3 regions of the Stenotrophomonas sp. YJH_SMC_32 genome follow, and region 1 is predicted to be linked to each of the others. Evidence: predicted binding sites of a transcription regulator. Region 1 holds the regulator's gene; each other region holds the start of a gene.
The links. The regulator FliA, encoded in region 1, starts transcription of late flagellar genes. The targets are predictions, from matches to a motif close to TAAAGTTTNNCNNNCNNNGGCCGATAA.
Positions count from the first base shown of each region.

Region 2: AC5P7S_RS01675 (methyl-accepting chemotaxis protein) is a predicted target of FliA. The motif match lies at 2,460-2,486, and genes of this name have one in related genera.
Region 3: AC5P7S_RS09950 (methyl-accepting chemotaxis protein) is a predicted target of FliA. The motif match lies at 2,273-2,299, and genes of this name have one in related genera.

Region 1 is NZ_JCAFTE010000016.1:29,668-34,576, reverse strand. Features, by position in the region: gene AC5P7S_RS15190 (chemotaxis protein CheA) at 1-750, opposite strand, end outside; gene AC5P7S_RS15185 (protein phosphatase CheZ) at 753-1,358, opposite strand; gene cheY (chemotaxis response regulator CheY) at 1,358-1,750, opposite strand; gene AC5P7S_RS15175 (RNA polymerase sigma factor FliA) at 1,808-2,551, opposite strand; gene AC5P7S_RS15170 (MinD/ParA family ATP-binding protein) at 2,548-3,435, opposite strand; gene flhF (flagellar biosynthesis GTPase FlhF) at 3,422-4,909, opposite strand, start outside.
Region 2 is NZ_JCAFTE010000001.1:359,454-364,362, forward strand. Features, by position in the region: gene AC5P7S_RS01660 (LysR substrate-binding domain-containing protein) at 1-502, shown strand, start outside; gene AC5P7S_RS01665 (ABC transporter substrate-binding protein) at 486-1,202, opposite strand; gene AC5P7S_RS01670 (arylamine N-acetyltransferase family protein) at 1,473-2,312, opposite strand; gene AC5P7S_RS01675 (methyl-accepting chemotaxis protein) at 2,515-4,909, shown strand, end outside.
Region 3 is NZ_JCAFTE010000005.1:187,730-192,638, forward strand. Features, by position in the region: partial or broken gene AC5P7S_RS09945 (nucleotidyl cyclase domain-containing protein) at 1-184, shown strand, start outside; gene AC5P7S_RS09950 (methyl-accepting chemotaxis protein) at 215-2,041, opposite strand; gene AC5P7S_RS09955 (DUF5694 domain-containing protein) at 2,574-3,662, shown strand; gene AC5P7S_RS09960 (putative quinol monooxygenase) at 3,724-4,014, shown strand; gene AC5P7S_RS09965 (hypothetical protein) at 3,956-4,258, opposite strand; gene AC5P7S_RS09970 (PAS domain S-box protein) at 4,321-4,909, opposite strand, start outside.

The DNA.
Region 1 (4,909 bases):
CGCGTCCAGGCGCTTGGTGTCCACGCGCACGGTGTGTTCGGCCTCGGCCAGCGGCTTGGCGGCCGGCTTGGTCGCCGCTGCAGTTGCCGGTGCGGCCGGTGCGGCCAGTGGGCGTGGTGCCGCGATCGGTGCGGGCGCTACCGCAGCGATGGGCTTGGCGCCGGGTGCGGCGCCACCGTGCAGCTGGTCGAGCAGGGCTTCGAACTCGTCTTCGCTGATCAGGCCGTCGTCAGCCTTCTTTGCCGGCGCGACCGCAGTCGGCGCGTTACCACCGTGCAGCTGGTCGAGCAGGGCCTCGAATTCGTCGTCGGTGATCAGGTCGCCGCTACCGGCCGCCGCTACGGCGGTCGGGGCGGCCGGCGCGGTGGCGCCTCCGTGCATGTCGAACTGGGCGATCAGCTCCGGCGGCGCATAGCCCGGCTCGGTGCCGGAGGAAACTGCATCCAGCATCGCTTGCAGGTAGTCCAGCGATTGCTGGGCGGCATCGAAGTGATGGGCCTGCAGCACGGCCTGGCCCGCGCGCGCGATGCCCAGCGCTTCTTCGGCGGCGTGGCACAACTCGACCATGGCGGTGACGCCGAGGAAGCCGGCGCCGCCCTTGAGCGTGTGGTAGCCCCGGAACACCGCGTTGAGCTGCTCGGTGTCCTGTGGTGCCTGCTCCAGCGACACCAGCTGTTCGCCCAGGCGATCCAGGATTTCCTGCGCCTCGATGATGAAATCGGCAGTGATGTCGTCGGATACCGCGCTCATGCTTACAGCCCCAGGTCCGACAGCAGGTCGTCGGCGTCGTTCTGCGAGACCGCGTGGCGGTCCAGTCCCTTCAGTGCCGGCCCGGCCAGTTCCGGATCGGTGCGATGCTGTTCCGGCGGCAGGCCGAGCGCGCCGAAGCCCTCATGCACACGGCGGACGATGCCGACCACGCGACGGATGATCTGCCCCGTCAGGTCCTGGTAGCTCTGGGTCAGGGCGATCTCGGTGAGGTTGTGGCGGATGCGCTCGAGCTGTGCATCCTGGCCGGGCTGCAGGCCTTCGGCGCGCAGCTGTTCGGTCAGGCTGCGGCATTCCTCGGCCAGGTCCAGGGTGCGGTGCGTCGCCTGTTCGGTCATCGCCACCACGTGGTCCAGGCGTGCGCAGGCATCGTCCAGTTCGCCGGCCTCGCTGGGCACGGTCGGCAGTTCACCCAGGGCCTGCCCGAGCTCGCGGGCCAGCCGCGAGAGGCCGCTCATCATCGGCTGCGTGCGCAGCGCGACCAGTCCGTCGATGCGTTGCCGCCAGGCGGTTTCGTCACCGGACTCCAGTGCGTCCAGTGCTTCCTGCAGGCGCAGGGCGAGGGCATTCCTGTCGACCGTGGTATCCATCAGGCACTGGCCGCCAGGCGTTCGAAGATCTTGCCGAGCTTCTCTTCCAGCGTCTGCGCGGTGAACGGCTTGATGATGTAGCCGTTCACGCCGTTCTGGGCCGCTTCGATGATCTGCTCGCGCTTGGCTTCGGCGGTGACCATCAGCACCGGCAGGGTCTTCAGCTTGGCGTCGGCACGAATCGCCTTGAGCAGCTCGATGCCGGTCATTACCGGCATGTTCCAGTCGGTGACCACGAAATCGAACGGCTGGCTCTGCAGCAGCGACAGCGCGGCATGCCCGTCCTCGGCTTCGGCGGTGTTGGTGAAGCCCAGATCGCCCAGCAGGTTCTTGACGATGCGACGCATGGTCGAGAAGTCGTCGACGATCAGGATGCGCATGTTCTTGTTCAAAGCAGAGTTCCTTTGTTGTTCATTCCGGGCGGCCGGGGGCAGCTGCCTCGGGGATGTTCATTCTTCGAGGCCGGCGTCGACGGCCTCGAATACCTTCAGCCGGCCGCGCAGGCGCAGCACGGCCTGGCCGTGGATCTGGCAGACCCGCGACTCGCTTACGCCTAGCACCGCGCCGATCTCCTTCAGGTTGAGTTCCTGCTCGTAGTAGAGCGAGAGCACCAGCTGTTCGCGCTCGGGCAGATGGCCGATGGCCTTGCCCAGCTCGCGGCCGAACTCGCTGCGCTCCAGCACCTGCTGCGGGGTCGGGCCACCCTGTGCGACCGTGTCCAGCTCGCCCTGGTCCTCAATGCGCGACTCCAGGCTCAGCACCTGGCCACGCGCGGCGTCTTCCATCAGGCGCAGGTATTCGGGCAGTGGCATCTCCATCGCGGCGGCCACTTCGGTGGCGCTGGCGGCGCGGCCGCTGCTCTGTTCCAGGCGGCGGATGGTGGCCGCAGCATCGCGTGCACGGCGGTGCACCGAGCGCGGCACCCAGTCGCCACGGCGGATCTCGTCGATCATCGAGCCACGGATACGGATCGAGGCATAGGTCTCGAACGAGGCGCCCTGGTCGGCGTCGTAGCTGCGCGAAGCCTCGATCAGGCCCATCATGCCAGCCTGGATCAGGTCGTCGACTTCGACGCTGGCCGGCAGGCGCGCGGCCAGATGGTGGGCGATGCGCCGCACCAGGTCCGAGTGCTGGGCGATGACGTCGTTGGCCGCCGAGCGCTGGACTTCCCTGTACTGGGCCGCGCCCTTCATGCCGCCACCCCGCGCTGCTTGAGGATGCGTTCGAGGAAGAACTCGACGCCGCCGCGTGGTTCGGTCGGCGCCTGCCAGCGGGCCGTGCGGCGCGCGATCTCGGTAATCGCCAGTGCGGACGGGCTGGACGGGTAGGCCTTCACCACCGGCTGCTGGCGCTGCACCGACAGGCGCAGCCAGTCATCCTGCGGCACGCAGCCCAGGTAGTTCAGCGAGACATCGGCGAGGAACTTCTCGCAGACGCGGGTCAGCTTCTCGTACAGCACGCGGCCCTCATTGGGGTCGCGCACCATGTTGGCCACCACCTGGATGCGGTCCACGCCCCGTTCACGCGAGAGCACCTTGATCAGCGCGTAGGCGTCGGTGATTGAAGCCGGCTCGTCACAGACCACGACCACGGTGTCCTGCGCGGCCTGGCAGAAGGTCAGCACGCCGTCGGTGATGCCCGCGGCGGTGTCCACCACCATGATGTCCAGCTCGCGCTCCAGCTCGGAGAACACGTTGACCAGGCCGACGTGCTCGGCCGGGGCCAGCTCGGCCATGTGCCGGCGGCCGGACGCGGCCGGGACCACCAGCACGCCGTTCGGGCCTTCGACGATGACATCGTCCAGCGAGCAGCGGCCGGCCACCAGGTCGGCCAGCGTAAAGGTGGGGTTCAAGCCCAGGATCACGTCGATGTTGGCCAGGCCGAGGTCGGCGTCCAGCAGCAGCGTGCGCTTGCCCATGCCGGCCAGCGCCACGGCCAGGTTGGCCGACACGTTGGTCTTGCCCACGCCGCCCTTGCCGCCGGTCACGGCGATGGTGCGCACAGGGCCGAGCGGCTCGCTGCGGGTGGCCGACAGCGGGAAGGTCTTGGTCAGCTTGGCGTACTCACGCGACGGCATGGTTCAACTCCGGGTTGCAGGGCATATCGGCCGCTCGGCGCAAATCTTCAAGGCGAAGTACGAGATTGGCCGCACTTGCCCGGTGCAGGTCGTCCGGAACGTCCTGGCCATCGGTCACCCAGGTGATCGGCAGGGCATGGTCCACGGCCACCGACAGGGCGTTGCCGAAGCGGCCGGTTTCGTCCAGCTTGCTCAGCACCAGGCCCTGCAGGTTGGCGGCACCGAAGCGGCGGACCACCTCGTCCATGTCGCCGAAGCTGGTGTTGGCCGGCAGCACCAGCAGGGTGCGCACCTGGCGGGCGGCGCGCAGCCACTGCAGCTGGGCGGCCAGCGCGCGGTCGCGCGGGCCCAGCCCGGCGGTGTCGATCAGTACCAGCTTGTAGTCCTTCAGGCGTTCCAGCAGCTGGTCCAGGTCGGTGCCGCTGTTGGCCTCGTGGACGGCGATGCCGAGCTGCCTGCCATAGCCATACAGCTGCTCGCGGGCGCCGATGCGGGTGGTGTCGGTGGTGACCAGGGCGACGTCACGCGGCGCGTGCTTCTCGGCGAAGCGCGAGGCCAGCTTGGCGATGGTGGTGGTCTTGCCGGCGCCGGTCGGGCCTACCAGCGCGATCACGCCGCCTTCCTCCAGCGGGTCGACCGGGGCGATCGGCAGCTTGCGCGAGATCAGCCCCAGCATCAGGCCGCGGCCTCGGTGCGCCTCGGTCTCCAGCGGAATCTGCATGGCGACGTCGCGGGCCAGGCCAGCATCGAAGCCGTACTCGTCCATCAGGTCCAGCGCGGTGGCGCGCACCGGGCAGCCGCGCAGGCGCTCGTCGGTGAAGCGGTTCATTTCGCGCTCGATCACCTGGCGCATGCCGGCCACTTCCTGGCGCAGCTGGCGGATCTCGGCGTCGTCCTGGGCGACCACGGTCAGGACCGGGGCTGGGGCGAGCGTCGGCGTCGGCGCGGTTTCGACGGTGGCATCGGCCAGCGCCGGTTCGCTTGCGGCGACCTCCGGCCGCGTTTCGGCCAGGGCTGCGGTCGGCAGCGGCGGCGGCTGCACGGCCGGGGCCGCGCTTTCGTGATGCGCCTCGTGCGGCGGGTCGATCTGGAAGCGGGCGCGGTTGGCCGGCGTGGCGCTGGCGGGTGCCGGTGCGACGATGGCTTCGGCGAACGGGGCGAAGATCTGGTCCGGCAGCGCCGGCTCATTGACGGCGGCGCGTGCCAGCGTGGCGGCGAAGCCGGTGCTGCCGCGGGTCGGCACGATCTCGTCGGCGCTGTCCAGGGTGCGGCCGGTAGCGCCCACTGCTGCACGGGCGAGGGCGGCCACCGCCGAGGTGGTCGCGGCAATCGGTTCCGGTGCCGGGGTGCTGCTGCGGCGGCGGGTGACGGCGGCGATCACCGCGTCGGCGGCGGTGCGCGGCTTGGGTGCCGGCGGCGGTGCGACGTCACGGCGCGAGGCTTCCAGCGCACGCTGCACCGCGCTCTCGTCGTA
Region 2 (4,909 bases), on a different contig from region 1:
CCAGTTCGACGCCGCGCTGCGGCTGGGCAGCGGGCAGTGGCCGGGCCTGGTGATTGAGCCGCTGTTCGACGAGTGGCTGCTGCCGATGGCGAGCCCGGCGCTGATCGAACGCATGGGAGGGATCGACCGGGTGCCACTGAACCAGTGGCCACTGCTGGGGGACCCCGATGGTGCGTGGGGGGCCTGGTTCGCGTTGAGCGGGCAGACCCCGCCGTCGCGCTTCGTAGCGGTGCTGGATGATTCGGAGGCACACCACCGTGCGGCGCTGGACGGGGTGGGCGTGGCGCTGGGGCGGGTGACGCGGGCGCGCTTGTTGCTGGATTCCGGCCAACTGGTTGCGCTGTCCAACCTGCGCCTGAAAACCGCCTGGCCGCATTGGCTGGTCTACCCTCAGCGTTCGGCCCGCCACCGCGGCTTTCTTGCCTTCCGCGACTGGCTGCACGCGCAGGCTGCCGAACACGTGCGGCACATGGCGGACGCTACACTCATCGCACCAGCGTGACCGCCTGCCCGCCACGCGCGAACGCCTCCTCCAGCAGCGAGCCGGCCTTGATCGCCTGCACTTCCTTGAACAGCGCCTGCAGCGCGTCGGCGGGGCGCGATGCCGGCGCCGCCACCGCCTGCTGGATCGCGGTGAAACGGTCGGCCAGCACGCGGTGGCCGGGATGCGCCCGCGCCCATGCTTGCAGCGGCTGGCGCACGCCGGCGGCGGCATCCAGGCGCTGCAGATCGAACAGGGTGATCGCAGCCGCCGACGTCTCGGCCCGTTCGATCGTGGCGTGGCGCAGTTCGCGGCTGAGAAACAGGTCGTAGGCTGCACCGCGGCCCACCGCGATGCGCAGCCCCTCGCGGTCGAGGTCGGTCACCTGCTGCGCGGGACTGTCCTCGCGCACCAGATAGGTGCCTTCGATCTCCACGTACGGAGCACTGAAGGCGATGCGGTCGGCGCGTGCCGGATCGATGGCCAGGAAGGCCAGATCCCAGCTGTCTTCGCCTGCCGCAGCGACCACCGAGGCTGCGGCATCGTGACAGGTGAAGCGTGCCTGCACACCCAGGCGCTGCGCCAATGTCGTGGCCAGCTCCACCGACGGTCCGCGCGGTGAGTGCGCATCGCCCTGCGCCAGCACCGGGTTGCCCAGGTTGATCGCCACGCGCAGGAAACCCTGCGGTGCCAGCGCACTTTGGTGATCGGCCAGGGACATGCAGGACTCCGCGAGGAAAGGGGCACCCAGCATGCCAGCACTGCCCTGCAAGGGGCGTCATGCTGCACGACTGCAGGATGGCCTACCTTCCGTTTGCCGACGAGGCCGCAGGTGTGGGCATGGACTTGGAGGTGAGCCTGGAGCGTGCACTGCGAGCGGGAGCTGAGCTGCGCTTCGGACCGTTCGACGCGGGCAACTGGCGCGTGGCCGAGTCCACGCTCGGCTGCTGTTGGCCCAGCCGCCCAAGCTCAGCCGAGCATGGGCTCGGCTCTACAAGGTCGCGGCGCGTGAGCGCTGCAGCCAGTCGTTGATCGCCGGATCGAGCCGCGGGTCGTCCGGCAGCTGCATGCCGAAGCCTTGCTGCAGCACGTCGCGCACGTCGGCAACATCCTGCAGCGGACGCTTGTCCGGTGCCTGGCCGGGGCGGTACTCGGTGTAGTTGCCGCTGCCGATGGTGCGTCGCCAGTCCGGCCCGGTCAGCGACGCGCGCAGCTGGCCAGGGAAGCTGGAGTCGGGATGGGTGCACACGTACCAGTTGCCCACCACGTTGTCGATCGGTGCCGGCACGTGCAGGTCGAAACGGTACATCGCCCGCCAGCCGTCACCGGATTCGGCGGACAGCACGAAATCCCCCTCGCCGGGCAGCCGCTGCAGCAGATAGCGTTCGTGCGGGGTGGCCTGCGGTTGCGGATCATGCAGCCGCAGCGGCACGGTCGGGGTCAGGCTGCCGAAACCGGCATCCACCAGCCAGTCATCGCCGTCCACCTGCACGCGCAGCAGCAGGTGGGTCCGCGCGGTCAGTTCGCCGTCCTGGGCAGCCAGCAGCACGCGCGCGCTCAATGGCTGTGCATCGAAGCCCAGCGCCTGCAGCAGCGCCAGCAGGCCGCCGTTGAGTTCGAAGCAGTAGCCGCCACGACGGTCGTCGAGCAGCTTGCGCTGCACGCTGTCCAGGTCGATCGGTACTGCATCGCGCAGCAGGCAGCTGAGGGTCTCGAACGGCAGCACTGCGTTGTGGCGCTGCTCCAGCAGGGTCAGGCCGGCCAGCGTCAGCGGTGGCGGGGCATCCAGCTGCAGGCGCTGCAGGTAGCGGGGGACATCGAGCGTCGTCATGGCGGCACCGGGCGGGAGGGGAGGTCCACTGTGCTCCCCCAACCGGGGTTGAGGTCAAGGGCGCTGGTCGTGTCACGCCAGCGTCGCCTGCACCCGGTACAAAGGCCGCGTCCGCCCGTCACCGCTGGGCCAGGACGACGAAAGTTCTAAAGTTGCCTTGAATCCGGCCGATACAGGTGCGTCCTTTTGCCTGGAGTCTGTCATGTCGGCCGTTGTCCCCCACCTCCGGTCCCTGCGCACGCGGCTTGCGGCGCTGCGCCCGGCGTCTTCCGGCCTGCTGCTGTGGCTGCAACCGCATCGGCTGAGCGTAGCCAACAAGCTCAAGGCGACCTTGTGGGTCTGTGGCCTGGGACTGGTCGCAATCGCCGCCGTCTATGCCTGGACCGGGCATGCCAGCACGCAGGCTGCGCGCAGCCAGGCCAGCTACCAGCGCGGCAGTGATCTGGCCGCGCGCCTGGCCACGCGGGTGGCCGAAGCGCGCCGCCTGCAGATCCAGTATGCACGCAGTTTCGATGATGCCGACCGCGCGCAGCTGCTGGCCACGCAAAAGGCGCTGCAGGACGATCTGCAGGCCCTGCGCACGATGCCGATGGATGCCGGCCGGCGCAAGGCCCTGCAGGCGCTGACCGAAGCTGCAGACGCGTTCTCGCAGGGTGTTGCCGCCCTGTTCGAACGGGTCGACGAGATGGGCCGTGGTGAGGCCGGCCTCGCCGCGCAGCTGCAACAGGCTGCACACACGCTGCAGGGGCAGGTGGATGCGCAGCAGCGGGATGCGCTGGCGTTGTCCCTGCAGAAGATGCGGCGGCAGGAGGCACTGCTGCTGCTCGACGGTGATTCCACCCACGCCGACCGCGCCAGCGAAGAAAAGCTGCCGTTCGATCTCGCGCTGGCGGGCCTGCCCGCGGATGCGCAGGTCACCCTGCGCACCGGGATGGATGCGTATCAGGCCGCATTGCTGGGGTATACCGCGGCCCGCGTCGGCCTGGATGTGGAAGCGCAGTCGCTGCTGGATACCGCCGCGGGCGTAGCGCCTGCGCTGGCCGCATTCCAGCAGGCACAGGTGGCGGCGCTGGCCGGGGCGCAGGCACGCCAGCAGGCCGGCGCGCGCACCATGAGCGTGCTGTTCGCACTGACCCTGCTGCTGGTGGCCGGCGTGCTGATCACCAGCCTGGTTCTGGTGCTGCGTGCGGTGCGCCAGCCGATCCAGGACACCCTGCGCTTCGCCAGCGACATCGCTGACGACCGCTTGGACACCACCCTGCGCGTCTACAACGCCAACGACGAGATCGGCCAGCTGGCGCAGCGCCTGGTCGACATGCAGCAGCGCCTGCGCGCGCGTATCGAGACCGAGCGTGCCGTGGCGCGCGGCAACACCCGGGTGCGCCAGGCATTGGACAGTGCACAGACCGGTTTGATGGTGATCGATGCGGAAGGGCAGGTCGCCTACGCCAACCCGGCATTGCTGCAGCTGCTTGACCTGCGGAACGAAGCGCTGGTGGGCAGCGACGCGGTACGCCTGCATCCGGCGTTGGCCAGCCTGGCCGGCGTGCGCCAGCGCGAAGAGCGCGAGATCGGCCATGCCGGCACGCGTTACCAGCTGATTGCCAACCCCGTCATCGATGAAGGGCAATTCCTCGGCGTAGCGGTGGAATGGCGCAGTCGTGCGCTGGAGACCCTGCTGGAAACCGAGGTCGCTGCCCTGGTCGATGCTGCAGCACACGGCGACCTGCACGGTCGCATCGCGCTGGAGGGCAAGCAGGGCTTCGTGCGCACGTTGTCGACCAGCATCAACCGCCTGCTGGCGACGTTTGAAACCAACCTCGGCGACCTGCAGGCATTGCTGGCTGCGCTGGCCCGTGGTGACCTCAGCGTGCGCATGGAGGGTGAGCTGCAGGGCGTGTTCGCGCGCATGCGCGATGATGCCAACGCGACGGTCGCGCAGCTGGGCCGCATCGTCACCCGCATCCAGCACGCCACCTCCAGTCTCGATACCGGCGTTGGCGAGATCGTTGCCGGCCATCATGATCTGTCTCAGCGCACCGAGCAGCAGGCCGCCAACCTGGAAGAGACCGCCGCTTCCATGCACGAACTGACCGATACGGTCGGTCGCAATGCTGATGCCGCAGGCCGTGCCGACGCGCTGGTCAAGGGTGCGGCTGCAGTGGCGCAGCGCGGCGGCGAGGCTGTCGGCCAGGTGGTGGCGACCATGCAGGGCATCAGCGAGGCATCGCGGCGGATCGGCGACATTACCCAGCTGATCGACGGCATCGCCTTCCAGACCAACATCCTCGCGCTGAATGCGGCGGTGGAAGCGGCGCGTGCCGGTGAGCAGGGCCGCAGTTTCGCCGTGGTAGCCGCGGAAGTGCGCCTGCTTGCACAACGCAGCGCAGAGGCGGCCAAGCAGATCAAGGGCCTGATTGAGGATTCGGTGGCGCGTGTGGGAGAGGGCAACCAGCAGGCCGAACAGGCCGGCACCACGATGGGCGAGATCGTCGGCAGCGTGCAGCAGCTGGCCGAGCTGCTGGCGGGTATCCGCAGTGCGTCGCAGGACCAGCATGCCGGCATCGCACAGGTGAACCAGACCATCGTGCAGATGG
Region 3 (4,909 bases), on a different contig from region 1:
TCGACGGCTGCCCGCAACGCAGTGATGACCTGCTGGCCCGCGACGGCGGCGAGGAATTCATCGCCACCCTGCGAGCGCCTGCGCGCCGCCGTGGAAACCGCCGCCCTGCCCGCCGCTGAGGCCCCATGTGACCATCAGCATCGGCGTAGCCTGGCAGGCTGCGCATGAGCAGGCCGACCCACGATGCCGGGGAACAACACTCCGACCGCCGGGCCTAGACCGCGCGCAGCACCGCCGCGCCATGCAGGTGCCCCGCCCCACCCTGCACGCGGAAGCAGGCCACGGTCTGCAGAAGCTGCGCCGACTGCTCCTCCATGCTGCGCGCTGCGGCCGAGGCTTCCTCGACCAGCGCGGCGTTCTGCTGGGTGCCCTGATCGATCAGATCGACGGCATGGTTCATCTGCTGGATGTCGTCGCTCTGCTGCTGCGCGGCCGTGCTGATCTCGGACATCAGATCACTGACACGGCGCACATTGACCACGATCTCGTCCATGGTGCGTCCGGCGCTCTCAACCTGCGCGGTACCGGCGCCGACATTGGCCACCGACGCATCGATCAGCTGCTTGATCTCCTTCGCGGCACTGGCCGAGCGCTGCGACAGTTCGCGGATCTCGGTGGCGACCACGGCGAAGCCACGCCCGTGTTCGCCCGCACGCGCTGCTTCCACCGCCGCGTTCAACGCAAGGATGTTGGTCTGGAAAGCAATGCCGTCGATCACGCCGATGATGTCGACGATGCGCCGCGAGGACGCGTTGATCACGGCCATGGTCTCGACCACTTCGTGCACCACGTTGCCACCGCGGGCAGCGACATCAGCAGCACCACCGGCCAGCTGACTGGCCTGCCGTGCGTTGGTCGCGGTGCGCTGCACGGTCTCGGCCAGGCCCTTCATCGACACCGCGGTCTCCTCCAGCGACGCGGCCTGCTGCTCGGTGCGCTGCGACAGATCGCTGTTGCCCTGCGCGATCTCGGTGGCACCGACGGCGATGGTGTCGGCGGCGAACTTGATCTGGGCGATGATCGCGGCCATCGCCTCCACCAACGAATTCACGCCTTCGCACAGCTCGGCGATCGGCCCGTTCTTGTCGGCAGTGGCCACGCGCCGGGTCAGGTCGCCCTCCTTCGCGGCCGCCACCACTTCACGGGTCTGCGCCACGGCACGTTGCATGGCCTGGTTCTCATGCACCTGCGCGGTGATGTCGGTGGCGTACTTGACCACCTTGAACGGCTTTCCGTTGAGATCCAGGATCGGGTTGTAGGACGCCTGGATCCAGACCTCGCGCCCGCCCTTGCCGAGGCGCCGGTACTGGCCGGCATCGTATTCGCCACGGCCGAGCTTCTCCCAGAACTGGCGATACTCGGCACTGCCACGATACTCGGGCTCGACGAACAGCGAGTGGTGCTGGCCACGCACGTCGTCCAGGCTGTAGCCGGTGGCGGCCAGGAAGTTGTCGTTGGCCGAAAGGATGCGGCCGTCCATGCCGAACTCGATCACCGCCTGCGACTTGTCGATCGCCGCCAGCTGCCCGGCCGAGTCGGCTGCCTGCAGCTTCTGCGCAGTGATGTCGGTGGCGAACTTGACCACCTTATAAGGCCGCCCCTGCCGGTCCAGCACCGGGTTGTACGAGGCCTGGATCCAGATCTCGCGCTGGCCCTTGCCGAAGCGCCGGTACTGGCCAGCGTGATATTCGCCACGCCCCAGCCGCGCCCAGAACTCGCGGTACTCGGCGCTGCGCGCCTGCTCGGGATCGACGAACAGGGAATGATGCTTTCCCTGGATCTCCTCCAGCCGGTAGCCCATCGCCTGCAGGAAGTTGTCATTGGCCTGCAGGATGGTGCCATCGAGGGCGAACTCGATGACCGCCTGGACCCGGTGCAGCGCCGCGACCTGGGCTTCCAGCTCGGCACGGCGATCGGACACGGCCTCGGCGCCGGTGCGGTGCTGGGGAGCCAGCGCGCCCAGCAGGGCACGCCACGGCGACCAACGGGTATGCAGCTCGGCCGGCGCCTGCGCGCCCGCCGTGAAGCCTGGAATGAGCATTGTCTGATCCTCGGTGTCCGGTAAGCGGTTGCGACCCGACGGGCGGGATGCCCGGCGGCAACTTCAGGTGCCAGGGACTACAGGTGCCAACCGGCACCTCTCGAGCGACTGCCACGAACGTCTGCTGCGGGTGCGATCGGCATCTGGGAGCGGCGGAACACACAGCGCGGGCCGCCCATCGGGGACGGCCTGGGGTCCTGCGGCGGGTGACTGGAGCGGGATCCAGAGGGAGTATCGGCGAGGGGATCGGTGGCTTTAGCCGGATTGCGCGACGTCCGTCGCAACTTCAGATGCGGCTGCAGGGACGCGGTAGACAATCGCGATGTACTTCACATTCTGCTCACGCTCGGCGGGGCACGGGGTGTCGTCACGGAACATATCGCGCGTTGCCGCCGTCACTGGGCATAGCCTTGCCCGGCACGCCGATGCAGTTCAAGCCCAAAAGGTTTGCATGACCAACGGGCGATTCCATGGCAGGTGAAAATGGCCAGCATGCAGCGGACCGCAGGACGCTCACTGACACGGAGATCGCATGTTCCCACGCTTGGCCAGCTTCCTGATCCTGGGCCTGTGCAGTACCGGCGCCCTCGCTGCCGATGCCACCTATCGGCCTGCCTTCCAGCCGGACCAGCTGAAGGGGCCGCCTGCAGGGCGACCGAACGAGGTACTGGTACTGGGCACCGCCCACCTGTCCGGCCTGCCCAAGTCCTTCCAGCCCGCCTTGCTTGAACCGTTGCTGCAGCGACTGGTCGCCTGGAAGCCCGGGCTGATCGCCACCGAAGACCTGTCCGGCCTCCAGTGCGATTCCATGCGTCGCTACCCGGAACGCTATGCGGAGAGCGTGGCCACCTACTGCTTCGACACCACCGCTGCGCAGGCTGCCACCGGCCTGGACGTGCCTTCAGCGAACGCCCAGGCCGAGCGCCTGCTTGCGACCTGGCCGGACGAGCCGACGCCCGCCCAGCGTCGTCGGCTCGCCGCATTGTTCCTGGCTGCGGGCGAACGCGGCTCGGCGCAGGTGCAATGGCTGCGCCTGCCTGCGTCCGAGCGCAAAGCCGGCGATGGGCTGACGCCGGCCCTGGTCGAGATCCTCGGCAAAGGCCTGGTCCGCCGCAATGAAACCAGCCTGATCGCCGCCGTAGTTGCCGCCCGCCTCGGGCATGAACGGCTGTGGGCCGTGGACGACCACACGGCCGATTCTCCCACACCGGCAGAGGATAAGGCGGCGGCCAGTGCAGCCATCACCGGTGCCTGGAACAATACGTACTTGCGGGCGCGACGGGAGGCCGATGAACGCCTCGTGGCCAATCTGGACAAGCCCGGTGGCGTCATGGCGCTGTATCGGGATTACAACAGCCCGGCGGCAGCGATGGCAGCGTACCAGAGCGACTTCGGCGCGACGCTCGTCGAGCCGTCCTCCAAGGCGTTCGGCCGGATGTATGTCGGTTACTGGGAAACCCGCAACCTGCGCATGGTCGCCAACATCCGCGACGTGCTGGGCCTGCACCCTGGCAGCCGAATGCTGGCCATCGTCGGTGCCTCGCACAAGGGCTACTACGAGGCCTACCTCAATCAGATGCACGACGTGCAGCTGGTCAGTACGGACGCAGTATTGCGTTGACCAGGATAGGTGCCGGCCATGCGCTGGCACTATCCTGCAAGGCCCGTCTGCAGGTGCCGACATGCTGAAAGTGATCGCCGAGGATTTCATCCATCCCGATGCCGTGGATACCGTGCTTCCCCTGTACCGCGAGCTGGTCGCATGCACGCAGCGAGAGCCGCTCTGCCTCGGCTATGAACTGTTCGTCGACCAGAAGGACCCCGGGCATTTCGTCTTCATCGAGCAATGGCCGGACCGCGACGCACTGGATATCCATTGCGCCAGCGAGCACTTCCAGCGTCTGGTGCCTCAGATCAACGCGTTCCATCGCGCACCGTGCCGGGTCCTGCTGATGGACGCCGCACGGGTGTAGTGCCGGAAGCGAGACGCCCGCCGACGCTGCGGCCATGCCGCCACAGCAACAGGCAGGCTGCAACCGTGCACGCCAGGCTCAGGACCAGCAGCGCGACCGCGCCTTGCTGCAGCACGGGCAACAACGCCTGCGCGTACGGGTCGCCGCGCAGCTGTTCGGCGCGCAGGCAGGTGGCCAGCGCCAGGCACCAGCCGATCAGGGCCGGAATGAACATGCGCACCGCAACCGGGTTCCAGGCATTCATGGGTTCACCTGCTTGAGTGGAGATGCGCGCAGTATTCGCGCGCGTCCTCTCACAGGCTGAGATCAGTCCTGGGCGGCATCGGCATCGTCGCCTGGAAGCCCCGACAGCTCGCCCTGCACCTGCACGTTGTTGCGCCCCAGCGCCTTGGCCCGGTAGCACTGTGCATCGGCAGCGGCCACTGCCTGGTCCACGCTCATGCCCCCCGCCAGGGGCGCGATGCCGATGCTGGCACCGACCCGCAGCCGGTGCTGATCCCATGGAATGGACAGCGCTGACAGGGTCTGCAGGAGCTCACCGCCGATCCGTGCGGCACGACGCGGCGTACACCCGGACAGGATCACCGCGAACTCGTCGCCGCCCAGCCGCGCCACCACGTCCGAATCACGCACACCATGTCGCAGCACACTGGCCACCGCCCACAGCACCGCATCGCCGGCCAGGTGGCCCCAGGTGTCGTTGACCGGCTTGAAGCGGTCCAGATCGATGTACATCAGCGAGGCGGCCTGCCCGGTGCGCTCGACGCGGGTGATCGCCTGCTGCAGGTGCACCTCGAAACCGCGGCGGTTGCTCAGTTCGGTGAGTGGATCGATCTCGGCCAGGTGGCGGGCTTCGCGCTGCCGCGCCCGCTGCTGGGTGTCGTCGCGCAACACC